2 regions of the Castellaniella sp. MT123 genome follow, and region 2 is predicted to be linked to the other one. Evidence: predicted binding sites of a transcription regulator. Region 2 holds the regulator's gene; the other holds the start of a gene.

Region 1 (13,616 bases), 230 kb from region 2:
CCGTAAACGGATAGTAGGTCGTCCCGTCCAACCGGGTCTTGTACATTGGATAGTACAGATAGACCTCGCCCATGCCATTGACCGTCTGCAGCATATACTGGCCCTGCTGATTTGCCACAACCTTTGCCGATTTATAAGCTGGATAGCCGCCGGAGGAACCATCCAGGCGAAACTCATACCCCCCCTTTCCATCATCCCGCATGACGTCGGCGATCACCCACCCATCCACATCGACATAATTGACCTGTACATTATTGTTCGACGGCTTCAAATAGGCCGTGGTCGTGCCGCTAACATACTGTTCATCACTGACCGAGATCGTCCGGCTGCGGTCAGACACGACCGTGACCTTGTCTTGCGCGCCCCCCGTGGTAATCGTGACATCCGCCTTGTAGTAGGCGTACTGACCGGACAACAGCTTTTCCTCAACGAAATAGTATCCGCCCAGATGCACCAGATTCATGTCCGGGTTGCCCACCTGATCCGTGCCATCCAGGCTCATCGTATAGGCCGCAGTCGCCAGGGATACCGCCGGCGCGGCCTGCAGCGGCTGCGACACGGGCCCCGGTAACGAGGCTTTGTCAATCGAAACACCGGTCTTGGCCTGAGCCGTGATCTGATGCTGATCGCCATGAATGGTGAGCTCGGCCTCACGGTAATAGGTAGTGCCTGAGACCTGATGCTGGATCCAGTATTTTCCGCCCGCGGTCACCACCGCGGCGCCGGACAGCGACAAGGCCCCACCGCCCTGGTCCAGATACTGCCAGCTGCTGATCGATTCCTGCACTGTAGCGGCCACGACCGCGCTATCCACACCGAGCGTCACCGCACTCTTTCGAGTGTCCGTATCGTAGGATGCGTTGATACGCACTTCCTGCAGGCGCCCGCCATTGCCATCCAGTTGCACCACTTGGCGACTGCTGGGTTGCGACATGCGCACCACATTGGGATTGTTGGTGGGCGGCACATAGCTGACGGATGTCCGGGCCGCATCATCCAGATCGATCCGATAAGAACTGCCCGCCAGCGTCGAAACCGGCGTGATCCGGCCAGGGAGTCCCTGCACAGTCAGATCCAGCAAGCCGAGCTCTCGCACACTAAACCCCGGTGGACGCATGTCGAGGGCAAGCTGATCGCCGTCGTCAGCCCCTACCTGTAGGGCGCGCTGCCCGGCGGTGCCATCCAGCAAGGAAATCCCATTGAACGAGGCCGATTGATTCAAGCGCTCGATCTCTTTGAGATTCATGTTGATCTCCGCCTGAATCGCATCCCCCGCGTCACCCGCATACTGCCCGCTCAGTCCCTGAACCGACAGTTCCCGAATCCGCTGCAGCCTGGCATTGATCTCTCCCAAGGCCCCCTGCGCCGTTTGGGACAAGGAAATGCCGTCATTCACATTGCGAGAGGCCTGCGTTAGCCCCTGAATCTGGGATGTCATGCGGTTGGCAATGGCCTGGCCGGCGGCATCGTCCTTGGCGCTGTTGATGCGCAGGCCGGAGGAAAGCCGCTGAATCGCGGCCTGCAAGGCGGAACCCGAGTTTTCCAGGTGGTGCTGGGCCGTCAAGCCGGGCAAGTTGGAGCGAACAGTCAGCATCGATACACAGGGTTATGGTTTGTTATCCATGAGCAGTCAGCCTGTTTAACGGCCGCTGTCAGCAAAAATTAAGGGAAAAAAAGCCCCACTTCCGTTGCCGGAGTGGGGCTTTCCTGCTGTGCAGCCTCTATACCATCAACAATGGCGGAAAGGCTGTTGACGATGTGCCGATTAACGCAGCAGCGTCAGCATGGTCTGCGGGGCCTGGTTGGCCTGCGCCAGCACGGCGGTACCGGCTTGTTGCAGGATCTGGCCGCGCGTCATGTTGGAGACTTCGGTCGCGTAGTCGGCGTCTTCGATACGCGAACGGGCCGCCGACAGGTTGGTGACGGTATTGTTCAGGTTCGAAATGGCGGATTCGAACCGGTTCTGTACGGCACCCAGCTGGCTGCGCAGGGAATCAACGCTAGCGATTGCGCTATCGACCGTAGCCAGCATATTGCCGGTGCGGCCACTGCGCAGGTCCGACAACGCCATGGTATCCGTCTTCAGCGAGAAGGTGGCGGTTGCGGTGCTGGTGACGGCGTCTTGCGGGTTGAGCGCGACGTAGAAATCCGCAGAAGTTCCGCTGGCGACAGTCAGACCATTGTTGGCCAGGTTGGTCGACTCTTGGGCGCTTGATGGTTGAATAGTCACTTTGGCGAACCAGTTGCCATTCGAGTCAACGAGTGCATTCCCACCGACAGTGACGCTGCCGTTGGCAACACCCAGACGCCCGGCCAAAGTGTTCGCAGTTGCTTCGGAAACCGCAGAACCGGTGACACTGGTGGTAGCACCGTAGGCCTTCTGGAAATCGGCAGCGGCGGCATTGGCAGTCGTGCCGGCGGGGCCGGTGACATTGAACGTCGACAGGCCGAGTGCCTTGCTGTCAATCTTCTTCAGATTGATGTTGATGGTTTCATTGTCATTGGCACCAACCTGGACGGTCAGCTTTTGGTCGCTGGCCAGCACCTTGACGCTGTTGAATTGCGTCTGCCCCGACACACGATTGACTTCATCCAACCGCTGATTGATTTCATCCTGGATGGACTTCAGGTCGCTGGCGGAGTTGGTCCCGTTGGCAGCCTGCACGGAAAGCTGACGAATCCGCTGCAGGTTGTTATTGATTTCGTTCAACGCACCTTCTGTTGTCTGGGCGATGGAGATGCCATCGTTGGCATTGCGGCCGGCTTGCGTCAGGCCGTTGATGTTTGCGGTGAAGCGGTTGGCGATGGCCTGGCCGGCGGCGTCGTCCTTGGCGCTGTTAATGCGCAGACCGGAGGACAGGCGCTGGATGGCGGAACCCAGTGCGGACTGGGACTTGGCCAGGTTGTTCTGGGAGACCAGAGCAAGGTAGTTGGTGTTGATAACAGCCATGAAAGACTCCTAAGTGGTTCGGCGAAGATCCGCCCTTGTTGCCCAGGATGACAAACCGAGTGACCTCCTGTTCCACCTGGTTAACGGCAAGAGGGCTCTCAACTTTAGGGATCTACAAAAAAATCATCCTGAACCTAATGACCGGCTGGGCAAGCCGCAGCCACCGTCAACTGGCAGGCGCGGCGGGCGCCGTCAGCCGCGCCCTGCCCAACCGGCAAACATCTGCGTGTAAGCGCCCTCGACACGACCAACAAACCCCTGGGTATCCGCCAGGTCACTGGAGTTCACTTCATCGATCAACCCGGCCTTGTTGAAGAATTTATCCGCCATTATCTTATCCGCAAGAGACACCGCCTTCTCTATGTATTTTTCCTCGGTGTCGGCCACCCATTCCGGATGACCGACACTGGTCAGGACCGATGCCCCGATGCGGCCAACACTGGGCCTGTCAGCCAGCGTGATAAAAGGCACACCCATATACAGCATGTCGAACAGGGTCGTTCCTGAATTATGGGGAAAACAATCTAGGCCGATGTCGGCCTTTGCAAGTGACGGCCAGGGCGGCGTGGCAAATCCCATATAAATCCGATCCGAAGAAATTCCGAACCCTAGAAACCTTAACCGTATGTCATCGCAAACCCCTGCGCTCCCAAAGTCCATGCTGTTGAGCACCAGCCTGGACCCGGGCACCTGACTCAATATGCTTGCCCAGCAACGAATGACCCTATCGTTCATTCTAATCACTCTGGAAAGGCTGATAAAGGTAATGATCTTATTTGACACCTGCGCAATCTGATCTTCCCGCTGATCCTGAAGAAATTCATTGGGAATTCCAGGCCTGTATGTTGCCCACGTTCCCTTAAGTTTCCAAACCTTTTCCGCAAACAGGGCCTCGAAACCTTGCGGGCACAGCACTTCATTGGCCAAATAATAATCAATGGCAGACAGGCCAGTCGTATAACCAAACCCCAGCCACGACACGGAAACAGGGGCAGGCTTCAGTGCAAACACGCCCAGTCTATTTCCCGCCGTGTGTCCTGCCAGGTCAACGAGTATATCTATTTCGTCATTTCTGACCATATCGGCAACCTGATTATCCTTTAGATTATATATGTTCCTCCAGTGATCAGATAACGACCTGAAAATTCCCGTATGGCCATCCTCAATACTCACGTTGGAATATGAATATATGACAAAGCGATCTCTATCATGATATTTATAAAGCGGATTGATGAATTTCGCGACCGCATGATCCTTGAAGTCTGGAGACACATATCCAATCCTTATCTTACGACCGGTATCTTGTTTGTTGCCATGCGGTCTTTGATAGGCATATATTTTACGGAAGAATTCATTTTCAAAATTTTGATAAATCTTGAAAATTTGATCCGCACTCATGTCATGAGCATAATTAACCATGAAGAGCAAATTATTATAAGCCAATATTTTGGCTTCTCTGGCCAGCCTTTTATTTCCTATGATACCTTGGCATATGGCAATGCCCTCCTTTGCTTTGCCAAGCTGAGAATACAGAGACGCCAAATTGACAATCAAAGAAACAGATTCACTGTCTTTTTCCAATCCATCCTTGAAATATCTTTCCGCAGCTTCTATCATCAACGCATGGCGACACGCGACCCCCAGTGCATTATATAAATAGTCCGGAGACCGCTCTTTATACAAAATCGGTCTGGAAATACGCAAAGCCTCTATTGCATTTCCTTTAACCGCAATAACAAGAACGATGGACGGATAAAGATCAGGATCGGATGAAACCCTATCCCTTGAACGAAATGCAATGGACAATGCTTCATCATATTTTCCCTGATAAGCAAGACATCGGATAAGAATGGATAGGGGTCTGGCAAGCTCGGGGAGCTTTTTGCACAGTTGCTTTGCGAGCAATTCAGCCTTTGCATGATCGGCTGCCACAAACATGCTTTCCAAGTCCGCCAGTTGCTTGTATTGTCCCGAAGAGACTTTAATCTTCCTTTCATGGTTCAGTTGCCCGCGCAAGCTGCCGTGTATGTACATATGCAACAGGTACATCACCCAGCACCCATCAGCGCCGTCCTTATCCGACAGGATTCTATCCAGCAAGATAAGCCAGCAGTCTGTGCGACGCGATAACAAAGCCAGTTTATTCAGTTTTCGAAGTAATTCATAAGCGATGCTTGAATCGGAAACGATCAGATCGGAAAAGTCATTTTCCTTATCTATTCTTGCAATATCATCTACATCCTCGTGAGATTGATCAAAATTTACTCTATTAAGGAGCAAAATCTCTAAAAACGCCAGCGAAAGATGAACAGGATTGCCCCACGAGTCCAGTATATCCGCGTGAAACTGCTTGACTTGATCGTCACCTTCTGATCCGCGCGAAGCGTGCAGCTCTGATATTAACTCAGGTAGCGGGAAAACCCCTTCGGGATTGCTTGACGGGTCCGCATCGCCATCCATGCAATAGTTCAATGCACCGGCATCGAATTGCTCGGATATGATCGATAAGACTGCATCGGATGAAAGCTGACACAACGTCTGCAGATCTTTGACGCTTAGACTGGATGGCCAACTAGCAGCCAGCATATCGAGAATATGAGCAGAATCCTCATTTTTGATCTTCTGCTGTCTTCCTTGATTATTCTGATAAATCTGACCTTCGTAGACAGGCGCCCAATCCATGGGTTCCCAGCATCCAGCCCAACGAAGATCTGCTAATTTACTGATTTCGGGAGAAGCACAGGGATTTATTTCACGCTCTACATGGGTCAGCAGCGTGTGCCGCCATAGCCTCGCGGTTGAAAAGTCCAGATACTGCTGACGAATGATGTCGGACTGACCTAGTGTCAGCAGGCTATTTGACGTATTTATCGATATGCCCCAATTTTTTGCCATGCCCAGGTGTGGGTGGCCATCCCCGATGCAAGCCAGTCCAGCCTGATTGGCAGCTTGGGCAAACTCCACATGATATCGTCCTAGAGCATCAGGACTGCCCATGATGATGGGCAGATAGCCTCGTTCGATTTTCCGGCGAAAGTATTCCGCGGCAACCTGCAAACTTAATCCTAGACTATCTGCGCTTGAATCAAAATTATCGAAGAGACTCAACGCCGTCAGCGCCTGTGCTTTCTGATCATCCTCATGACTACCCAGGTGATCCCGCAAATGCAATAGCAAGGCGTCCCTTACGATTTCGAGACTCTTTGCCCCCGGGAATGTCGGATAACCGACACAAGCGAGGCCGCCAGGTTCCAGAAGCGCCTTGCAACGATTCAGAAGATCCTGTGCGACCTCGGTGGGCAGATAGGCAAGCAAATCGGGGCAGATAATGAAATCGAAACTTCCCAATTCAGGGGTAATCTGATCCCAACTCACAGATACGGCATTATAATTTCTTAAGGAACTTAGTTGAGAAACATCAAGGTATGGCTGACCAATAGCCAAGTCTATGATCTGTGAATCAGGATATGACAGCGCACAGGTTGCCAATAGAGGATTATGGCTAATTCCCAAACTCAGAATTCGTGCCTTATTCAATTCGACGGCATCCACACCGTAAAGGTGCGCTGTGGCCCTTAATTGACTGAGTATGGGCTGTTCAATAGAGGCGCTAAAAAAATTTCCATTAAACAAGGCATCTAACATGATAGGCATAGGAAAAAATTATACGGTTTTGGTCATTTATGACTTGAGCACTCCCACCCAGACGACTGATTCACGCGGCTTCTAGCTTTCTCAAAAACCCGCCTGGTGCCACCGTCACCTGGATCCTGTCCTGCACATCAAGATCAAGCATAAAATCCTCGTGCGTCTCAAGGTATTTTTGTACGGCAGTCTTGGGGCTATTCCCCGGATCCCACGGACGATCCTCAAAAAAGCCCGGCGGCATGTCCTCCACGAAGGTATCGAACACCACGCAATAGCTGCCTGCGCTCACCAACGGCGCATACGCGTTCAGTTCGGCCAGCACGTGATCGTGCGTGTGATTGCTGTCCAGGCACACCATCACCTTCGAATAGCCCACCGCCAAGTTGCGCACGCGCTCGACGGTCTCGCCGGCGACGCTGGAGCCCTCGATCATCTGGATGCGAGAGGCCATCGGATGCCGTTCCATTGCAATCCGGTTGTGTTCTCGGATGTCAATATCGATGCCCAGCACCTTTCTGTTCGAGATCCGCGGATCGAACGACACGCCCGCCTCGATCGCATCGCACATGTCCAGCAGCGCCAGCATCGAGGCGCTCAGCGCCAGCGACCCGCCGTGGGCGATACCCGTCTCGATGATCAGGTCCGGCCTGACCGCCCAGATCAGTTCCTGCATCGCCACCATGTCCTGGGGGTACTGGATGATGGGCCGTCCCATCCAATCGAAGTTGTAGACGTACTTGCGCGCCATGGACTCGCGCAGCCAATCCTGGGATAGGCGCTTGAAATTCTCGTCGCGCCCGTACTGGGCGATACGCTCTGCCCGCTCCTGATGGAACGCGGCAACGGGGTCTTGGTTTGTCATGTGATGAGCCAATGAATGATTTATTGATCGGGAAACTTCCGGAATTCTTCCACCAGACTGGGCACTGCTTCGAGCACCGGCACAGGCTCAAAACCGAACTCCCCGCGGACCCGGGTGATGTCGATCGGTGGAAACCGGTATTCGGGCGCATCTGGCGCGTGTCCAACCGTACAATCGGTTGCGCGCGCCAGCGCGGCGCACCAGCGCTCATGCGTCAGATTGACGCCGCTAGCGACGTTGTAGACAGGAGCTTCCCCGTGCAGGCCAATCCGCATGATCAGCCCGACGGCGTCGCGCAACAGGATGTAGTCCTTCTCGGAACTCGGCGCGCTTTGCAGCAGAATGCGCCCCGAGAGCGCCTCCCGGATCAGTTCCGCATGAAAGTTACGGGAATGCGGATCGAACCCCACGACGTTCGAAAGGCGCGCGATGCGGCAGCGCGGCTTGCCTGAATGCAAGCAGATCGCCTCCCCTGCCAGCTTCGATAGGTTGTAAAGATCGGAAGGATCATGGGGGTTGACGGTCAGCGGCACGTCCTCATGCGCACGATCAGCGCCCGCGTACACGCGCGTCGATGAAAGATAGAGAAAGGACTGGAAGCGATGGCGCTCTAGCAAGTCCAAGAGCAGTGACACGTGCGCCCGCACGGTATCGAAGGGGCGGCTGCGAAAATCGGCTGTCATCCCAATACAATAGAATACGTGCCCCAGGTCTATGGCCAGATCCAGGTGCTCGCCCCTGCCGGGGGCATGAACCTCGTGGCCGGCATCAATCAAGGCCCGCGTCAGCGCTTGGCCGATGAACCCGCTCGCACCGAACACCGTGCAGCGAGTCATGAGCGGCTTCCCAACTGCCGCAAGGGGTTGCCGCCATACACGCCATAAGCCTGCAGGTCACCGCGCACGACGCTGCCCGCGGCGATCACCGCGCCCCGGCGCACGCGCGCACCATCGAGCAGCACGCAATTGGCCCCGATCCAGACATCGTCTTCAATCATGATACCGCCCTTGCCGGGCCGGAATCCCTGGCTGCGAATCAGCCGCTCACGCGACCGGTACTCGTGGTTCACCGGCGCGAAAGTGCAATTGGCCGCGATTGCAACGCTATCCCCGATCACGATCCCGTTGCCGGTGTAGAACACGCATCCCGAGTTGATCACCACATCGGCGCCGACGACCATGTCGCCCGTGCCCCCTGCGGGCTTGACCTTAACAAAGGAATCGACCACCGAGCGGGCTCCGATGACGATCCGTGAGCCCCTGACGGAATCCTCGATGTCGGCTAAGGGAGACACGACTGCAGACGGATCCACATCGATCATGCGACCTCCAGCCGCGGCACCGCCGTCACGAATCGCGCTCCTTGTTCGGCCAGGTACCGATTCTGCTCTCTAACTTCGGCTGCGATGTTCCACGGCAGGATCAGTACGTAATCGGGCCTGCGCTCGACCAGCGCCTGTGGCGCGAGGATCGGAATGTGGCTACCCGGCAGATACCTGCCCTGCTTGGCCGGGGCCGCATCGCACACGAAGGGCAGCAAGTCGGGTTTCACGCCCGCATAGTTCAGCAACGTATTGCCCTTGGCTGCGGCGCCATAGGCCGCCACGGTCTTGCCCAGGCGCTTTTGCTCCAGAAGGAAGCCCAGCAGATCATCCTTGACCCGATCGGCGCGTGCCTGAAAAGCCTGATAAGTGGCCAGATCCAGCAAGCCACTCTCGACTTCCAGGCGCAGTACACGCTCGACACCGGGCCTCTGCTCGATCATCGCTGCAGCATGGCAGCCGTAGATCCGTACGCTGCCGCCGTGCGTGGGCAGCTCCTCGACGTCGTAGATCCGCAGGTCCGCCGCCTCGAAGATACGCTGCACAGCGTGAACGGACAGGTAGGAGAAGTGCTCGTGATAGACCGTGTCGAACTGGTTGTTCTGGATCAGGCGCAGCAGGTGCGGGAACTCCAGCGTGATCGTGCCCTCGGGCTTCAAGGCGGCCGCCAGGCCGCGTGTGAAGTCATTGATGTCGGGCACATGCGCATAGACATTGTTGCCGGCAATCAGATCGGCCGGGCGCCCTTCGTGCGCCAGCCTCTTGCCCAGCGCTTCGCTAAAGAACTCGCGCAGCACCGGCACACCGATCGCCTCGGCTGCGGCCGCCGTGCCGGTCGTGGGCTCAATGCCCAGGCACGGGATGCCAGCGGCAACGAAGTTTGTCAGTAGGTAGCCATCGTTAGAGGCCACTTCGATCACGAAACTCTCGTTTCCCAATCCTAGGCGCTCGGTGATTGTCTGTGCGTAGCGCTGCGCATGAGCCAGCCACCCGCTCGATGTGCTGGAAAAATAGGCATAGTCGGGGCTGAACAATTCATCGGCGCGCGCGTAGTCCTCGGTCTGCACCAGCCAGCACTGGTCGCAAACGCGGACCTTCAGCGGAAAATAGGTCTCAGGCCGATTTAGGTCCTCGGCCTTCAGATAGGCGTTGGAGGGCGGTGCAAAGCCCAAATCCAGGAACGTATGGCGCAGCATCGCGCCGCAATGGCGGCAATTCATAAGTTCAAATCCAGTCCGGTAAATTCCGATGTCAGCCGGGGGTGTGTCTGGTCGCGCCCGGACTGCAGGGTGATCGGCAAAGGCCATTCGATCGCCAGCGACGGGTCGGTGGCCAACAGCCCCGCCTCGGCCTGGGCAGCATAGGGCGCTGTGTGCAGATATAGCAATTCGCAATCGTCAGTGAGCGCCTGGAAGCCGTGCGCGAAGCCCTCCGGAATCAGGAAGGCGCAGCCATTCTCGGCCGATAATTCTACGGCTCGCCATTGCAGGAACGTGGGCGACCCGGCCCGCAGATCCAGCCCCACGTCCCAGATCGCCCCGCGCAGACAGGTGACGAGTTTCATCTCGGCATGCGGCGGGCGTTGAAAATGCAGGCCCCGCACTGTTCCTTGCGACTGGGTTAAGGTGTGGTTGATTTGGGCGATAGATTTATGCCAGCCAGCGGGCGCCAGCTCTTCAGCGCAGAATAGCCTCGACAGGAATCCCCTCTCGTCGCCCATGCGCTGGCGCTGTACGACGCGCAGGCCCTCGATACCGGTCTCGGCGACGGTAAAGCGGCTCATGGCGCTGCGCCCGCTTGCTCGAACGCCTGGATGTCCGCCTCGCACAAGGCGCGGGCATCCGCACCTTCATTCTGAAGGCGGTACCAATTCATCGTCCGCACGATCGATTCTTGCAACCCCCAGCGCGGCTGTACACCCAGCACGGTGCGCGCCCGGGCGATCTCCAGGGCCAGCCAGCCGGCTTCATGCGGCCCTTCCGTGCCGTCGCCCCACTGGATGTCCCCGCTGCCATAGGCATGGCGCGCCCGCTCGATCACCTGACGCACGGTGGCGGCCTCGTGTGTGTGCGGGCCGAAGTTATAGGCGCCCGCCAGCGCCGGCTGCGCCTGCAGGGCCTCGGCCAGGCGCAGGTAGGCGCCAATGGGTTCGAGCACATGCTGCCAGGGCCGGGTCGCGCGCGGGCTGCGAATCTGCACGACCCGGCCAGCCTGCCAGCAACGTGCCGCGTCGGGAATCAGGCGGTCGGCCGCCCAGTCCCCGCCGCCGATCACATTGCCCGCCCGCGCCGAAGCCACCGCCACGCCCTGGGCGGCCAGCCAGGCGTCACGGTAGCTGGCGATCACCAGTTCGCTGGCCGCCTTGCTGGCGCTGTAGGGGTCGTGTCCGCCCAGCGCATCGTCCTCGCGGTAGGGATAGGCCTGCTCCAGATTACGGTAGACTTTGTCGGTCGTCACCATCACGGCGGCGCGCACGCTCTCCAGGCCGCGCAGCGCATCAAGCACGTGGGCCGTGCCCATGACGTTGGTGGCGTAGGTCGCCAGCGGATCCTCATAGCCGGCGCGCACCAGCGCCTGGGCAGCCAGATGAAAAACGATCTCTGGCTTGGCTTGACGAATCTGACCCGCCACGGCGTGCGCATCACGAATGTCAATGAAGTGGCTTTCGCAGCCATCGTCTACCCGAGCTAGGGAATAGAGGTTTCGTTCCTTGGATGGTGGCAATGCTATTCCCGTGACCTGGGCGCCTAGCCGATGCAGCCACAATGCCAGCCAACTGCCCTTGAAGCCCGTATGGCCGGTCAGCAGCACCCGTCGGCCCCGCCAGAAGGCAGGATCCGGATCAACCAAGGCTGGCTTGCCAACCTGCATCACGCCCAGGTCTTCCACGGCGCCTGACCCGACACCCATAGATCCTCCAGCAGATTCTTTTCCCGCAACGTATCCATGGGTTGCCAGAAACCACTGTGTTCAAACGCCATCAACTGGCCGTCACGCGCGAGCGAGGCGAGCGGCTCACCTTCCCAACTGGCCTGGTCGCCTTCGATGCGATCTAGGCACTTGGGCGAGAGCACGAAAAATCCACCATTGATCAATCCGCCATCACCTCGGGGCTTCTCGGTAAAGCCTGCCACCCGTTCGCCGTCGCGATTGAGCGCTCCATAGCGCCCTGGCGGCTGCACCGCCGTCACCGTCGCCAAACGCCCATGCTGTTCGTGGAACTGGATCGAGGCACCAATGTCCACATCGCTCACCCCATCACCGTAGGTAAAACAGAAGGCATCCTCGTCCTTTATATAATCGCGCACCCGCCGCAGACGCCCTCCTGTGAGGGTGCTCTCACCCGTGTCCACCAGCGTCACCCGCCAGGGCTCGGCATGCTGGTGGTGGACTTCCATGCGATTGCTCGTCATGTCGAACGTAACATCTGACATGTGCAGGAAGTAGTTGGCGAAGTACTCCTTGATCACATAGCCCTTGTAGCCGCAGCAGATCACGAAATCTCGGATCCCATGATGCGAATACATTTTCAGGATGTGCCACAGGATGGGCTTGCCCCCGATCTCCACCATCGGCTTGGGCTTCAGGTGGGTTTCCTCGGAAATGCGGGTGCCCAGGCCCCCCGCCAGGATGACTGCTTTCACGACAAGGCTCTTTAAGAAATGAAGTACTGCCAACCGACGAACCTGAATTGGTGCGACGATCACAAGCATTGACTCACAGCTTTATTGAAGTATAGGAAACGCCGGGCTGGCCCAATTCTTTGAACAATGGCCTGGATGGGGTGCCCCAAGCGACCTGACTGTAACCGTCGACGACAGCCCCGTGGTGTGCGCTCTTGTGATGGCAAGTGTGGAGTATTGATGAGCCGGTAGCCTGTCGCCCGGCTGATGCCCGCTTTTGCAGCAGCTGTCTCAATGGGATGGTTCTGTCTGAGCCTCATGAAAAGCCTCGTTTGGTGATCGGTTACATGGCGGCCCGGCACAACGGCGATTCTCTAGATTTGAAAACCACTACCGTAACGGACCGGCCGCGATCACAGCCCCCAGAACATCTGGCAGCGCGTCGGGTGCGTGCCTACGCACGGGCTACGCCCTCACTTCGGCATGCGCCCGACGCGCTGTCTCATCTTGATTGACGCTGAGTCTCACTTTGATTGTCGCGCCGCACACAATTCTTTCCGATTACGTCAGTGAATAGGTGATTGGGTTCATGTCGTTGTCGAAAAAATGATTATGAGAGATGTCACCACGATTATCTCTCAACCGATAAGTTGCTGTCACGCAGACACCAGTCCGGCTATTCATCAGGTAAGCGCCGTCGATGCTCTCAACGTTTGGATGGATACTGATTTCATTGCATCTTTGCTCAAGGACTTTGTAATTTTTGCCAAAAATAGTGCACAGATCCTTGTTGAAGGAAAATATTTTTCCTGGATCAAAGATTCCTGCACCAGTCCGTTCGCATTCGTGCCAGGGTGTGCCCTCCTTGATACGGATGAACTCAAGTTCATATCCACGCACTGATCCTTCTAGGATTTCCACAGGACGCCTCCTCATCGCATCAACGATTGCCGACTTTACTTCCGGTTTAATGCGCGGCCCCAGATAGATGCGTTTCAACGCAGTATCAATGTACAGCTTACGTCCCATCCTTCCAACAAGATATCTCCACTCTTTCTCATGCTGCCATTCTGTTCGCTTCTGACTTAATCGACTGAAGACTATTTCCATCGGATCAGAGGAAGATAGCCTTTCGCAGGTTATAGAGGCAGGGGCATTGGAACTGTATATCACCTGCATCGGCATCAAAGAGTCCCTGGGAAGATCAGAGAC
Region 2 (15,835 bases):
CGCCGCATCCGGAATCCGACCTGCTGTGGTTCGTGGCGCGTTACGCACCCGACATGGAAGGCTGGGAACGGGATATTTTTCTGGCGGTGCGCGAGGAATCGTTCTATTTCTATCCGGTATTCGCCTGCCAGATCATGAATGAAGGTTGGGCGAGCTACTGGCACGCGCGCCTGCTGCGCGAAGCCAATTTTCTGCCCAACGACCTGTACCTGGACGCCATCAAATCACATTCCGACGTCATCCGTCCCTATGCCACGGGCAAAGACGTCGCACTGGCGCTCAACCCCTACCACGTCGGCTTTACCATGTGGGAACACATCATCGAACACGAGGGCCTAGACACTGCTTTGCGGATTCGCGCCGAAGAGGACGACTTCAGCTTCATCCGCAATCATCTGGATGAGGCCCTGGTCGAGAAACTGCAATTGCTGAGTTACCGCGCCCGACACGACCAGACGACGGGAACCCGCGTGGAAATCAAAAGCGTGGACATCGAGACTCTGTGCGAACAGCTGATCGCCCCCAAATTCAATTTCGCCGCGCCGCACGTGCAGGCCGTCGCACTAGGCAATGACGGCAGCCTGATGCTGCGCCACGACCATGTGGCCGATGGCCGCGGCCTCGATCTGGAACGCGCCCAGAAAGTGCTGGAATACCTGGCCCTGATATGGCGCCGCCCGGTGGCGCTGGAAACGATTGACGAGGCCGGCAATTCGAAGACGCTGACCGCGCACTGACAAGCCCCGGTCACGTCGTCGCCCAAGAGACACGACCACAGGTCTGATGCGCGCAAGTCGATCACGCCATGCGCTTCTGGCACAGCACCAGCACGACCGCCGCGGCGGCCAGCACCGCAATCATCCGGTAAAGGTCATCACTGGCCAGCAGCACGGCCTGCCGCGAGATCTGGCCATCCAGCCAGGACGCCGCCCATTGCCCGGCCAGCGCGGGGTCCAGCCCATGCCCCTGCAAGGCAAGCTGCGTCTGGGAAAACCAGGACTGCGTCTGGGCGTGCGCCAGCTGCCCTACCAGTTCTTCATGCAGGGCCGCCTGCCGGTTGGTCAGAATGACCGCCCCAAGAGAAGCCGCCAGCGAACTGGCCATCTGGCGCATCAGATTTTTGGTCTGATAACCGTGCGAGAACTGCTCGGCGCTCAGGCTGCGAAACGTGGCCCCGGCAACCGGAATCACCACCAACACGCCAAACAGGCCCTTGAGGATGATGCCCGGCAGTAGTTGGGCTCGGGCAACCCCGTCGGGCAATGCCGCGAACCACAGCGCCGCCCCCGCCATCAGGATCAGTCCAGTCACGATCAGCGGCTTCTTGCGCGCCAGGCGGGCACCCAGCCGCAGATACACCAGGATGCCGCACAGACTGACGAGCCCCGCCATGGCGTTGAGCCAGCCGACCGCCGCCACCGGCATCCGCAGGGCCTGTTCGGCGAAGACGGGGAACAGGTACCCGCTGAGATAGCTGATCAGGTAGTACACGAAATACAGGATCAGCCCGATGCGATACACCGGATTGCGCAGCGCATGCAACTGAATGACCGGGCGCTCGTGGCGCCACTGATGCCGCAGGAACACTGCCAGCAAAGCCATGCCGCCACCGGCCAGCAGCAGCGGCCGCAGAGGCTGGGAGAACACGTCGTACCGCGCTTCACTGCAGGCCAACTGCAAGGCCGCCACCCCCAGTCCGAACACCACCAGCGGCTGCAAGAGCGGCCTTTCCACGGACGCATCGGGGTCCACATCCGGCAACCAGAGCCAGACACCCACCAGGGCCAGCAACACAAAGGGCACCACGACATAGAACACATCCCGCCAGCTGCCGCGGTCGATCAGTTCGCCGGCAACCGCAGGGGCCACCGCCGAGGCAAGGAAGATGCCGATCATGAACAGTCTGGCCGCCCGAGGCCGATGGACCGGAGCATGCATGACGTTGATCAGCACCCGAGCGCTGGTAAAGAGCGCCCCGCCCCCGAACCCCTGCACGAAACGGGCCACCGTCATCGAACTCAGCCCGGTGCTGCCCGCCCCCAGCAGCGCCCCGCACAGAAACAGCCCTAGCGCCAGCAGCAGATAGCGGCGATAGCCCAGGGCGCGCGCCAGCCACTGCTGCTTGACGATCATGAGCATGCTGCCGACCGCATACGCCCCCTGGACGATGGCGAATCCCCGGGGATCGGCCTCGATGCCACCCATGATGTGCTGCGCCGAGAACACGAACACGATGTTCTCGAAGAATTCAATGGACACGATCAGGGAAAGCAGCAGCATGCCCAGGGTGCGGCGCTGCCTGTGTCCCAGGATGCGATTAACGCCCAGGCGCAGCCCGCGCCGAACGGAAACGGACGGCGGGGAAGTCACGAACCGGACACCGCTGCGTCATGCACCTGCCGCAAGCCATCAACGACCGTCTGCCCGACATCGGCGGGCAGAGTCCCCCACACCCGCTGGTAGACCGCATGCACCGCGCCGGCGGCATCCCGCACGACCTGCTGGCCCTCGGGGCTGACGCGCAATTCGACGCTGCGCCGGTCGGTCCCGCGCGTGCGGCGGGTCAGCAGCCCGCGGGCCTCGAGCGGATCCAGCAGTCGGGTCATCTGGGTGCGGGTGATGTCCAGCGTATCGCCCAGCAGCGACGGCGAGCTGGGCTCATCGTCATCGGTGCCGAGCAGGCACAGGACAAGATACTGATCCATGCTGAGATCGAACGGCCGCAGCGCGGACGCAATGGCCTGGCGCACCGCACGGGCCGTATGAAACAACAGTCGGGATGCCAGGATGGCGTCCCGGGGGGCCTCGGGATGCTGCGTACAAAAACGGTCGATCCGTGCGACGAAGGACATGATGAGCGAGATGGCCGGGTCCGCCCCTCCACCCCAAAAAACAAATATCGAATGATATAATATCAAACGAAATTAATTTAATCAATCCAAAGGACGGACTTGCCGGATGAACCCCGAGCCACGGCCCGGTATTCGGGAACCGGAACCATGAGCCAATCGGGTCGTGAATCCCTCACTGCGCTTGATATAAGGCAAATGGGGAAAACCCCGAGCACCGTACGATGGCCTTTTCGCAGGCCCCACCAGAGTGGGCTTCCACTTTACGTACGACAGGCCCCTATCAATCAGGCAGACGATGTCAACGAAACCCACCATCGCACAAAAGACCAACCGCTTCGACACCTGGCTGAACCAGCTGCGCCTGTGGCAGAAATTCGCCCTTCTGGCCGTTTTCGGCGTGGTCCTGGTTGCTGCGCCAACCATCCTGTTTCTGACCGGGTCCGGCAAGGTCATCCAGGCCACCCAACTGGAATCCCGGGGACTTGTGCCATTGCGCCAGACCCTGGCGGTTCTGCAGCTGACCCAGCAACATCGCGGCCTGTCCATGCTGGTGCTTAACAACGACGCATCGGCCGGTGCGAACCGCCGCGCCAAACAGGCCGAGGTGGATCAGGCGTTCGCAGCCCTGGATGAGTCCCTGCGACAAGGTACCCAGGATCCGGCCCTGACGGCCCTTTGGCAGCGAATCCGCGAAAACTGGGATGCACTCCGCGCCAAGGTCAGCCAAGGATCCATTTCCGCGACCGACAGCTTCGCGACGCACACCCGGCTGAACGCGGACTTGCTGCGCGTTAAATCCCTGCTGCTGCAGGATTACGGGCTGAGCTTCGACCCACAGGCCCAGAGCTACTACCTGATCGATGCGGCGCTGAACCAGGCCCCACGCCTGACCGAGATCTTCGGCCAGACACGCGCCATGGGCGCCGGGCTGCTGGCGCGCGGCAATGCCACGCCCGAACAGCGCATCGAGATCCGGGTCCTGATCGACCGGGCGAAGGAGCACTATGACGGCCTGACCGAGGCGCTGGACAATGCCACCCGGCTCGATCCGCAGCTCAAGGACGCCCTGTCCGCAGCGGGCCGGGCCGCACTCGACAGCGCCAACCAGGCGATCCAGCTCGCTCAGGAGCGGATCATCAAGGCTCAGACGCTGCAATTTCCCGCAGGGGATTATTTCTCGCGGTTCACGACCGCCATCGACGCACAATTCCAGCTCGACGATATGGCACTGACCCAGCTCGACGGCGTGCTTGCCACACGGTCCGACTACTTGATCACGACACGGTATCTGCTGGGCAGCCTGATCGTGCTGCTCAGCCTGCTCGCAGGCTACGTCAACCTGCGCATCACGCGCGCCCTGCTGCGCCAGTTGGGCGGCGAGCCGGCGTATGCCGCCTCCATCCTCGACCGCATCTCCGACGGAGACCTGGCCGTTCCGATCCAGCTACGGGCGCAGGACCGGTCCAGCCTGTTGTATGCCATGCACGACATGCGCGACCATCTGGCGACCATCGTCGGCAATGTGCGCAGGGGAGCCAACTCGATCGCCTCTGCCTCGGCCCAGATTTCCGCCGGCAACCTGGACCTGGCGGCCCGGACCGAACAGCAGGCCAGTTCGCTGACGGAAACGGCCGCCACGACGGAACAGATCACCGCCACAGTGCGGCAGAATGCCGACAATGCCCAGCAGGCCAACAGTCTGGCCGCCGCAGCCGCGCGCACCGCCACCAGCGGCGGCGCGATCGTGACCCAGCTCGTCGACACGATGCAGGAGATCAATGCCCGATCCGGGCAAGTGGCCCACATCATCGACGTGATCGATTCCATCGCCTTCCAGACCAACATCCTGGCCTTGAACGCCGCTGTCGAGGCCGCCCGCGCCGGCGAACAGGGGCGCGGTTTCGCCGTGGTCGCCGCCGAAGTCCGCGCACTGGCGCAACGGTCGGCCGCCGCCGCCAAGGAAATCAAGGGGCTCATCGACACCTCCGTCGCGGCAACGGCCCGAGGCAACGAACAGGCCGCCCGGGCGGGCACCACGATGCAAGAGATCGTCAACGACGTGAACCGCGTCACGGACATCATGGGCGAGATCAGCGCCGCCAGCCGCGAACAAACCACCGGCATCGAGGAAATCAACGCCGCCGTCACCCAGATGGACGACGTCACACGCCAGAACGCCAGTCTGGTCGAGGAATCCGTAGCGGCCGCCGCCAGTCTGAAGGATCAGGCCGACACGCTGGCCCGCCTGGTGGCCACCTTCCGGCTCGACCCCCAGGAAGCGGACAATCGGCGGATCCACGCCCAGCCCGCTCCAAGCCTGAGCTTCAGCGGCTGATCGGGATTAGAATGGCGGCACTCACTCGTGCCGCCTTCATGAATCTCACGTCCACCCATCACGCCGCCCGCCTTTGCCTGGCAGTCCTGTTCTGCCTGATCTGGACCCTGACTTTCGCTGCCCCGGTCGATAATGCCGTCAGCGCCGTACCCGCGTCACAGCGATCCCTCGATTCCGCGTCATTACCGGCGGCATCGACGGCCCTGCTGCCCGCCCCGCCGCAGCCTGCAGCGGCCCGAGCCGCCGATTGCCGCCGCGGCTCTGTGCTGGGTTTCGTCGCGCACCCGGATGACGACCTCCTCTTCATGAACCCGGATCAGCAGACCGCCATCCACCAGAGACAATGCGTGCGCGTGGTCTATCTGACGGCCGCCGATCGCGGCGAAGGCCAGCCCTACCTGCAGGCGCGCGAACGCGGGATCATGGCGGCCTATGCCGAAATGGCCGAGGTCGCCAATCGCTGGGTGACGGACGGCTGGCGGGTCGGCGGCAGGACGCTGGTGCGCCACACCCTGCGCGCCGCTCCCGGGGTGCAGTTGATCATGCTGCGCATTCCCGACCCGTGGCTGGGCCATGGCTGGGGCAGCCTGACCCCGCTGAGCCAGCTGGAATCCGTCGCCGGAACCGACGTCCAGGCCTACGCGCCCTATCAGGAAACCTATACCCGCAACAGCCTGGTGACGCTGCTGGCCGCCATCATCCAGACGGAAAACCCCACGCTCGTGCGGCTGATGGATGCCTCGATCGAGATCCCCTACACGAAACTCTGCTGGCGCTGCCCCGGACACGATCACCCGGATCACATCGCCGGTGCCCGGCTCGTCCAGGATGCCATGCGTCTTGTGCCCGGGCCCTACGCCCACCAGGCTTATCTGGGCTACCCGTCCCAGGAACGGCCCCCGAACCTGACGGATGTCCAGAAGGCGCGAAAGACCGCCATCTTCCTGCACTACGTGGCCAACGACACGCGCGACTGCGCGGCCAATATCATCTGCTCACGGCCACACGGCCCCGAAGCAGTCTGGGTCTGGCGGCAATACCGAATCGCGCCGGACAGCCCGGGCATCCCGGCGAATCCCGCTTCGCCGCATCTTGCCGTCGAATAGGACGCGGCGCACGCCCCGAGCCTACGCCGGGGCTCGGACCGGCCGGCATCGGATGATCCGGTCAGGCGGACGTCGGGCCCCGAGCGGGAGCTTCCCGCATGCCTTCGCACAAAGCAGTTTCATCCGTCTCGTCCAGTTCCCCCGCCTGGCGTGCCTGATCGATCAGGTCCGGGCGGCGGGCCGCCGTCAACCGCAGGGACTGCTGTCGACGCCAGGCGGAGATCCGGGCATGGTGGCCGGACAACAGCACCTCGGGCACTGCCGAATCCCGCCAGACTTCCGGGCGGGTATAGTGCGGGCTGTCCAGCAGGCCGCTCAGCGCCGGATTGAAGGAATCCTGCTCCGCGGACTGCGCATCGTGCAGCGCCCCCGGCAGCAGACGCACCACGCTGTCGATCAGGACCATGGCCCCCAGTTCCCCGCCCGACAGTACAAAGTCACCCAGGGACACTTCCAGATCGACGTGGCGATCGATAAAGCGCTGGTCGATGCCTTCGTAGCGCCCACACACGAAAATGGCGCCGGTGCCACCCGCCCAGGCACGCGCCTGGGCCTGCCGGTGCACCGGGCCCGCCGGGGACAACAGCACCACGGGGGCCAGGCAATCATCCCGATCCGCCCCCGCCTGCCGGCGGGCCAGGCGGACCGCATCGACCGCGAGCGACAACGGTTCGGCCATCATGACCATGCCTGGTCCGCCGCCAAAGGGGCGGTCGTCCACGGTGCGATGCACGTCCGTCGTGAAATCCCGGGGATTCCAGGTATGCAGCGACCACAAGCCGCGTTGATGCGCCCTGCCGCTGACCCCCTGATCGCGGATGGCCGCGAACATCTCGGGAAACAGCGTGATCAGATCAAAACGCATACGTGATCCTTTCCGAAAGCGTCGCCACGCCGGATACGCCGGCCGGATAAGGCCGGACGGCGATCAGAAATCGACGGGCCAGTCGCTTTCGATCCGTCGGGCCAGCAAGTCCACCCGCTGGATATGGGCGGCCACAAACGGGACCAGCTCGTGGACAGGCCGCCCCCGGGCATCGGTTCGCGCCTGAAAGACGCCAGTCTCATCTACCGCGCCCCGCGTCACCTGGAGGACGGCGTGGGCGCCGTTGTCCAGCACTTGGTCGACGCGCCCCAGCGGCATGGATTCGCCGGAATCGCCCTGACCAAAAAAATCACAGCCAATCAGATCGACCCAGTAATATTCCCCGTCCTCGGCGGCCGGGAAAGCCGTGCGCGACACCCAGACGGTGTGGCCGTGCATGGCCTCGGCAACATCGCGGTCCACGACGCCTTCCAGCTGGGCAACCAGGAACTGCCCGCCGTGACGGCGACAACCCTGGACCCGCATGCCGCGCGGACGCGAAAATGCGCCTGATTCCAGAACGGAATCAGGCGCCTTCAGCCACCAGACCGGTGAATTCAGCAGGGCTTCGGCCTGAGGCGAATACGGCTGGACCTTCAGCCAGCCGCGCACCCCATGCGCCGTCACCACCCGGCCGACTTCGACCAGGTCATCCGGAACGGAAACATCCGGGCGGACGTCGTCCGCCGTGACAGATTGCCGAGCCACGCCTGGATCAGGCCGCGGCCGCAACCTTGGCGGAGTATTCCTTCACCAGACGATCGACGGTTTCGGACAGCTGGGCGCCGTTGGACACCCAGTGCTGGACGCGATCCAGGGCAATGCGCAGATTTTCCTGACCTTCACCGGCCACGGGGTTGTAGAAACCCACGCGTTCGATGAAACGGCCATCGCGACGATTGCGCGAATCGGCAGCAACGACATTGTAGAAGGGACGCTTCTTCGAGCCGCCGCGGGCCAGACGAATCACAACCATTGATAATCCTTTGATAATTCGGTGTAAAACACGAAATTCTAGCATCAGGCACCCAGATTCCGCAATGGATTCTCTGGATGCCCAATGGCCAGACCATGAAAAACAACACATCCCGCCGTCAAGCGGGAACGCCATCGGTGGGGAAACACCCATACCGACGGGAAAAACCCACGCCGGTCGGGAAATCCATCTAACGCCGCCTGACGTAATGGACCGTGACGGCTTCTTCGCGGGTCTCCTGCACCAACAGAGCATTGCCCGTCTGCTGACAGAAGGCCTGAAAATCCCGGACCGCATGCGGGTCGGTCGTCAGCACCGCCAGCACCTGCCCGCTTTCCAGGCGGGCCAGGGCTTTTTTAGTGCGCAGGATCGGCAGAGGGCAATTCAACCCCCGTGCATCGATTTCCTGGTCGGCTTGCGGCAACACATCGGCCATCAGGCGGCCTCCTCCAGGCGAGCCGCCAACCAGGCCGGCACACCCGCCAAGGCGCCATCCAGCGATGCGACATCGGAGCCGCCCCCCATGGCCATGTCCGGACGCCCGCCGCCCTTGCCGCCCACCTGGGTCGCCACGGCGCCGATCAAATCGCCGGCCCTGACGCGCGCCGTGAGTTCAGGACTGACCCCCGCCACCAGGCTGATTTTGTCATCCGTCACGGCGGACAGCAGGATCACGGCGCGTGGCAGTTTTGACTTGAGCTGATCGACCATGCCACGCAACGCCTTGGGATCAACGCCGTTCAGGCGGGTGGCCAATAGTTTGACCCCTGCCACGTCGATGGCTTGCCCCGCCAGATCGGAGCCTGCGGCGGCGGCCAGTTTATCCTGCAGCCGTTCCCGTTCCCGTTCGATCTGGCGGGTCTGCTGCTGCAGGGCGACGATGCGTTCGGGTACGCCGGCCGGCTGCGTCTTGAGCAGACTGGCGGCCTGATCCAGCACCCCTTGGGTCTGCTGGACCCAGGCCAGCGCATTACGACCGGTGATGGCCTCGATCCGGCGGATGCCGGCGGCCACGCCGCCCTCGGCGACGATCTTAAAGAGGCCGATATCACCGGTGCGGGCAACGTGTGTGCCGCCGCACAGCTCGCGGGAAAAGCCAATGTCCAGCACGCGCACGACGTCGCCGTATTTCTCGCCGAACAGCGCCATCGCGCCGCCCGCCACGGCCTCGTCATAGCTCAGATGCTGCGTGACCACCGCCTGATTGCCCAGCACCTCGTCGTTGACGATGGATTCGACCTGGGCGATCTGTTCAGGCGTCAGGGGCGCGTCGTGGGCGAAGTCGAAACGGGTCTTGTCCGGATCCACCAGCGAACCGCGCTGCTGCACATGATCGCCCAGCACCAGGCGCAGGGCTTTGTGCATCAGATGCGTCGCGGAGTGATTGCGCATGGTGTCGGCCCGGCGCTGAACATCGACGTGTGTCTGTACGACATCGCCCACCGACAGGGTGCCTTCGATCAGACTGCCGTGGTGACCGAACACCGTGCTCTGGATCTTCTGGGTATCGGCGACCTGAAAGCGCGCGGACGCGCCGCTGATCAGGCCGGCATCCCCCACCTGACCGCCGGATTCCGCATAGAACGGCGTCGCGTCCAGCACGACGACAGCATCCTGGCCCTGGGCGATCGACGGCACGGAGGCCCCGTCGACGTAGAGCGCGGTGACGGTCGCCTGGCCGTCCAGGTGTTCATAACCATCGAAACGCGTCGCCACGCCATCGTAGGCGAGGTCGGCGGCGGCTTTGAACTTGCCCGCCGCACGGGCCTGTTCGCGCTGACGCGCCATCGCCGTCTCGAAACCATCCAGATCGACCTGGATCTTGCGTTCACGGCAGATGTCGGCGGTCAGATCGACCGGGAATCCGTAGGTGTCATACAGCGTGAAAAGCGTCTGGCCGTCCAGCGGCTGACCCACCGGCAAATCGGCCAGGGCCGCTTCCAGGATCCGCATGCCGTTTTCCAGCGTTTCGCCGAAGCGTTCTTCTTCCTGGCGCAGCACCTGCTCGACGCGCGCCTGCTGCGCGGCGAGTTCGGGATAGGCTGCGCCCATCTGCGCGACCAGGTCGGCCACCAGCCGATAGAAGAACACACCCTTTTGCCCGAGCTTGTGACCATGGCGCAAGGCACGTCGGATGATGCGCCGCAGCACGTAACCCCGCCCCTCGTTGCCAGGGATGACGCCATCGACCACCAGAAAACTGCACGCGCGGATGTGGTCGGCGATGACCTTCAGCGAGTTATCCGTCAGGTCTGCCGTGCCGGTTTCCCGGGCCGCGGCGCGGATCAGGTGCTGGAACAGGTCGATGTCGTAATTCGAATGCACGTGTTGCAACACGGCGGCGATGCGCTCCAGCCCCATACCGGTATCGACGCAGGGCTTGGGCAACGGATTCATCGTCCCCTGGGCATCGCGTTCGAACTGCATGAACACCAGGTTCCAGATCTCGATGTAGCGATCGCCGTCTTCTTCGGGCGATCCCGGGGGGCCACCCCAGATCTCCGGGCCATGATCGTAAAAAATTTCGGAGCACGGACCGCAGGGGCCTGTATCGGCCATCTGCCAGAAATTGTCCGACGCGTAGCGCGCACCCTTGTTGTCGCCGATGCGGATGATCCGTTCCGTGGGCACGCCCACCTGCCGCGCCCAGATGTCGTAGGCCTCGTCGTCTTCCTGGTAGACGGTGACCCAAAGCTTGTCCTTCGGCAGGCCGTAGACCTCGGTCAGCAAGGTCCAGGCATACAGGATGGCATCGCGTTTGAAGTAGTCGCCAAAACTGAAATTGCCCAGCATCTCGAAGAACGTGTGATGACGCGCGGTGTAGCCGACGTTCTCGAGATCGTTGTGCTTGCCCCCGGCGCGCACGCAGCGCTGCGCCGTCGTGGCCCGCTTGTACGGCCGGGTGTCCTTGCCGGTGAAGACATCCTTGAACTGGACCATGCCGGCATTGGTGAACAGCAGCGTCGGGTCATTGCCAGGCACCAGCGGCGAGGACGGGACGATCTGGTGTCCCTTCGACTCGAAGAAGGACAGGAATTTCTGACGGATTTCGGATGTTTTCATTCGTTTGGCCGCGATGGGGGAAACTAGCCTTCCATTATAGGATGAAGAATGAATGGCTTTTCGTATGCATGGCTTTCCGCGCGATGCGGCCACGGGCGCGGTCCCATTCACCCCGGCCTGCATGCACACCGGGGATGACGGGAAAGACAAAAACGGCCTACAGCGCCTCGATGGCCGGATAGAACTCGCGGTTCTCGCGCATCATGCGGGCATGCACGTTTTTCAGCACCACGTTGGCGTCGGTGCGAAAGCCATCGGGATCCTTCGTCAGCAGCGTGGCATTGCCCCAGCGGCGCGCAAAATTGATAAACGCACTGGCAATGCCATGCATGTCGTTCTGATAAGCCCGGCTCATGCCGGCCATGCGCTCGTCGCCGCTGCGCTCCAGCGAGGGATACAGGATCCGATCCTCGACAGCTAGATGCTGGGTCACCACCTGCGACAGCGCTTTAAGATTGTGGGCGATATCAACTGCGTGGTCGGCAACGCCCTGATGAGCCAATTTTCGCAGCGCCGCGATGCCGCTCAGGATTTCAACATGGTGGTTCTTGAAGCGATCGATATTCATGACGAGATTTCCTCTTCCAGATGAAACGACCGTTTCGGCCGCATAAGATATATTTTAAATAAACCTTATTCAACGCACAAGATGCGATTGAGGTCTCGCGACGTGCCCGAGCCCTACAACAGATAGTCGTAGTCGGTTTCGCCCGCGTCGGGTGCCCAGGAATGGCTGGACAGCCAGGCGCGGATCCGGGCCACCGCCTGGGAACGCAACTGGGATACACGGCCCTCCGTGACCCCCAGGACCGCCGCGATTTCCTTCTGGTTCAGATCCTGCTCGAACTGCAGAGACAGCAGCAGCTGTTCGCGTTCCGGCAGGTTGCGGATGGCCGCGATCAGCACGTTACGCAACCCGTCGCGCATCAGCCAGTCCAGCGGATTGTCGGCGCGGCTGCCTGCCGCTGCATCCAGCACAGCCGTCCCATCCTGGCCTTCCCGATGCTGCGCCAGGTCTTCGACCATCAGAACCTGCACACCCTGGGCATCTTCGAGCAGGGACCGATATTCCGCCAGATCGACCCCCATTTCCGCTGCGATTTCCGTTTCGGTGGGCTGCCGCAGCAGCCTGTGGCGCAAAACCTGCACGGCCTTTTCGATCACGCGTGCCTTGGTTCGCACGCTGCGCGGCAGCCAGTCCTGACCTCGCAGTTCGTCGAGCATGGCGCCGCGAATCCGCGTGATGGCATAGGTCTCGAACTGCGCATCGGCTTGCTGCTGATAGCGGCGCACGGCATCGAGCAGCCCCATCATGCCGGCTTGCATCAGATCATCGAGTTCGACGCTGGCTGGCAACCGGCCGATCAGCGCCAGCGCCTGCCGGCGCACGAGCGGCGCATATTGAGCAATCAGCTGGTCCTCGGAATGAGGCATCGCGCAACCCATGACACACAAAATAAAGCTGGCAGTATGCACCAAGCCGGCCTGAATCATCATCCTGAGCAGCCTTGCATTCACCCGGGATTTTGAGGGAAAGGCGGCCTTCCCCCCCACTCGGGACCGGGACTTCCGACCACCCTTCTCTAAACTTTTACAGTTTCGCGCCGTTATGTTCGATTGAGAAACCAAGCCGGATGGCATCGGGCGGCGACGCGCCGGTCATTCTTTCGGAACACGTGGACCACTTCCGCAAAGGAACTTGCATGATTCACTCGATCGGAAACCAACTGACCTCCGCCAGCCTGGGGCTAGCCCCCGCCGCGTCCGAACGCACCGGCGCCAAGCCCGAGCCGGCCACCCAGGTCCCCCCCCCCGAAAACGCGCAGTCCAGCCCGTTTCCCCAGGCCGACCAGCGGCACCTGACCGGGAAGGCCTCCCCCGAACTGCCGAAATCCTCGTTGGAAAAGGCCCTGGAATCGGTCAACGACAGCCTCAAGGCCTGGTCCACCGGCATGCGTTTCGAGATGGATAAGGATGCCCAGCGCCTGGTGGCCTCGATCGTGGACAACGACACCGGCAAGGTCCTGCGCACCATCCCATCCGAGGCCGTCCTGCGCATCGCCAAAATGATCGTCCAGTTGCAGGGCTCGGGGGTCGACACGAAGGCGTGAACCGCCACGTCGTCAAGCCCCTGAATTATCACTGAATCGCACCGCACCCGCCGGTTTTGCCACCCGCAATTCCAGGCATAATGGATCAAACGGAGTACGCACCATGGCAACCATCTCTTCCCTCGGAATCTCGGGTCTCCCGCTGAACGATCTGCTCACCAATCTGCAGAAAAACGAAAGCCAGGTCCTGACCGTCATCCAGAACCGACAAATCGCTGCACAGTCCAAGCTTTCCGCCTACGGCAAGCTGCAGGGCGCGATCTCCGCGTTCCAGAAAACCGCCGACGCGGTGGGTAAAACCGATACCTTCGGCACGATCGCCGCCACTCCCGGATCCGATGCCATTTCCGCCACCGCGACCAGCCAGGCGATCCCGGGTCAGTACTCAATCCAGGTCGACTCCCTGGCTTCGACTCAGACCATGGTGTTCGGCGGCCGCGCTGATCGCACGACCAATATCGGCACGGACGGCACGCTGAATCTCACCATCAACGGCAAAACCCAGTCCATCGATCTCACCGGCAAGAGCACATCCCTCGATGGCCTGGTCAGCGCGATCAACGGCGACCCGAACATCGGCGTCAACGCCACCCTGGTCAACGACGGCAGCGGCACGCCCTACCGCCTGCTGTTCACCAGCCGGCAAACCGGCACGGCCAACGCCGTCACCTCGGTCTCCGTGACCAACAATGCCACCCTGGACCAGTTCCTGGGCTATGACGCAACCACCAACGCCAACAACAACGGCAATGCGGGCTTCAGCGTCCAGGCCGCCACCGACGCCAAGGCGCAGATCAACGGCATTGCAATCACCAGCTCGACCAACACCATCAATAATGCCATCGATGGCGTGACGCTCACCCTGAACAAAACCACAACGACCGCCACCAGTCTCAGCCTCGCGCAAGACACCTCGGTCGCCAAGAAGGCCATCCAGGATTTCGTCAATTCCTACAACAGTCTGTTGGGCACGATCAACTCCCTGACCGCCTACGACGTCGGTAGCCAGACCTCCTCGGCGCTGACCGGGGATTCCGTGGCGCGATCGGTGCAGACCCGCATGCGCGATGCAGTCTCTGGGGGCTTCGATGCCAGCCTGGGCACGAACCTGGGCCAGATCGGTATCACCACCGACCCGAAGACCGGCCAGCTGCAGATCGACGACGCGAAACTCAGCCAGGCACTAGCCAGCAACAACAGTGGCGTGAAATCCCTGTTCACCAGCGCCACTGGCATCGGCAAACGGGTCAGCGACACGGCCGACACCTTCACCAAGTCGGGCGGCATCCTGACCGCGGCCACCGACGGCCTGAACAAGACGATCACCGACATCCAGAAGCAGTACAGTGAGACCTCGGACCGCATCGACCAACGCATGGCGACTTACCGCACACAGTTCAGCCAGCTCGACGCGATGGTCAGCCAGATGAACTCGCTTGGCAGCTACCTGACGCAACAACTCGGCGCCCTGAATGGCACCAGCACGAAGAAATAACGCATCATCATGACCTACGCGCCTCGCTCCCGCACTGCCCGGGCCACCGGATCCTACACCACCATCGGCCTGGAAACCGAAGTGCTCAGCGCCTCGCCGGAACGGCTGATCTCGCTGCTGTTTCGCGGCGCCCTGACCGCGCTGGCACAGGCGCGTCACCACCTGGGCAATGGCAACATCGCGGAGCGCGGCAAGGCCATCTCCAAGGCCATCGACATCGTCGATTCCGGCCTGAAGGCGGGCGTGGATACCGAACGCGGTGGCGACATCGCCCGCCTGTTGATTGCCTCCTACGAGATCATCATCCGCGACCTGATGCTGGCCAACCTACACACTGACACAGTCAAACTGGCGTCGGCCGAAAAACAGCTCTCCGACCTGGCGGATGCCTGGTATACCGCCGTCGACCCGACGTTCAGCGAATCCAGACCCAGCCACTGAGTGCAAGCATGCCGCAATTGACCACGCCACACGCCACGGTGCTGCAGCACTACCAGTCCATCGCGGATCTGTCCACCCGCATGCTGGCCGTCGCGCAATCCCAGCAATGGGACCTGCTGGTGGAACTGGGCGTGCAATACCAGGAAGCGGTCGAACGACTGAAACAGCTGGACCCGCTGGACAACGACGAAAAGGCCGCCCGCCGGGAACTGCTAACGCGCATCCTGGACGACGATGCGCACATCCGCCGGCTGGTTGCCCCAGAACTGGACCGCCTCGGCCATCTGCTGGGGACGATCAAGCGCCAGCGCACCGTCCTGCAAGCCTACTACAGCACGGTACGCCCCCTGTAACCCATGAGTATCGGTGCCCCGTCCAACCTCGGCACACTGCTGATTCAGCGGCTGGATGCCGCACTCGGCACCACACTGGGGCAGCAGGCCAATCTCGTGTCCGGCGCCGGCCCGCAGGCGGTTCCACAGCCCGGCAACCCGGAAAGCCCCAACGCGCTGCAAAACCCCACCCAGCGCCATCCCCGCGAATCCGTCGATCAGGCCAACGCCGAAGGGCAGCGCAGAGCCACCGCCGGCA

What was found. The regulator FliA, encoded in region 2, starts transcription of late flagellar genes. The targets are predictions, from matches to a motif close to CTAAAGTTTNNNNNNNNNNNGCCGNTA.
Region 1: a site for FliA is predicted at 3,032-3,058, ahead of ABCV34_RS04555 (FliC/FljB family flagellin). Genes of this name have one in related genera too.

What each region holds. Positions count from the first base shown of each region.
Region 1 is NZ_CP154879.1:986,010-999,625, forward strand. It holds gene ABCV34_RS04550 (flagellin) at 1-1,594, opposite strand, end outside; gene ABCV34_RS04555 (FliC/FljB family flagellin) at 1,766-2,950, opposite strand; gene ABCV34_RS04560 (hypothetical protein) at 3,143-6,595, opposite strand; gene ABCV34_RS04565 (cephalosporin hydroxylase family protein) at 6,666-7,460, opposite strand; gene ABCV34_RS04570 (NAD(P)-dependent oxidoreductase) at 7,481-8,296, opposite strand; gene ABCV34_RS04575 (acyltransferase) at 8,293-8,781, opposite strand; gene ABCV34_RS04580 (class I SAM-dependent methyltransferase) at 8,778-10,001, opposite strand; gene ABCV34_RS04585 (dTDP-4-dehydrorhamnose 3,5-epimerase family protein) at 9,998-10,564, opposite strand; gene rfbG (CDP-glucose 4,6-dehydratase) at 10,561-11,691, opposite strand; gene rfbF (glucose-1-phosphate cytidylyltransferase) at 11,652-12,425, opposite strand; gene ABCV34_RS04600 (DUF2971 domain-containing protein) at 12,966-13,616, opposite strand, start outside.
Region 2 is NZ_CP154879.1:1,211,075-1,226,909, forward strand. It holds gene ABCV34_RS05550 (SpoVR family protein) at 1-737, shown strand, start outside; gene ABCV34_RS05555 (MFS transporter) at 799-2,370, opposite strand; gene ABCV34_RS05560 (MarR family transcriptional regulator) at 2,367-2,852, opposite strand; gene ABCV34_RS05565 (methyl-accepting chemotaxis protein) at 3,148-5,187, shown strand; gene ABCV34_RS05570 (PIG-L family deacetylase) at 5,199-6,293, shown strand; gene trmD (tRNA (guanosine(37)-N1)-methyltransferase TrmD) at 6,355-7,158, opposite strand; gene rimM (ribosome maturation factor RimM) at 7,222-7,866, opposite strand; gene rpsP (30S ribosomal protein S16) at 7,874-8,134, opposite strand; gene ABCV34_RS05590 (sulfurtransferase TusA family protein) at 8,325-8,570, opposite strand; gene alaS (alanine--tRNA ligase) at 8,570-11,197, opposite strand; gene ABCV34_RS05600 (hemerythrin domain-containing protein) at 11,355-11,765, opposite strand; gene ABCV34_RS05605 (RNA polymerase sigma factor FliA) at 11,879-12,631, opposite strand; gene ABCV34_RS05610 (flagellar protein FlaG) at 12,901-13,308, shown strand; gene fliD (flagellar filament capping protein FliD) at 13,412-14,803, shown strand; gene fliS (flagellar export chaperone FliS) at 14,813-15,244, shown strand; gene ABCV34_RS05625 (flagellar protein FliT) at 15,253-15,597, shown strand; gene ABCV34_RS05630 (flagellar hook-length control protein FliK) at 15,601-15,835, shown strand, end outside.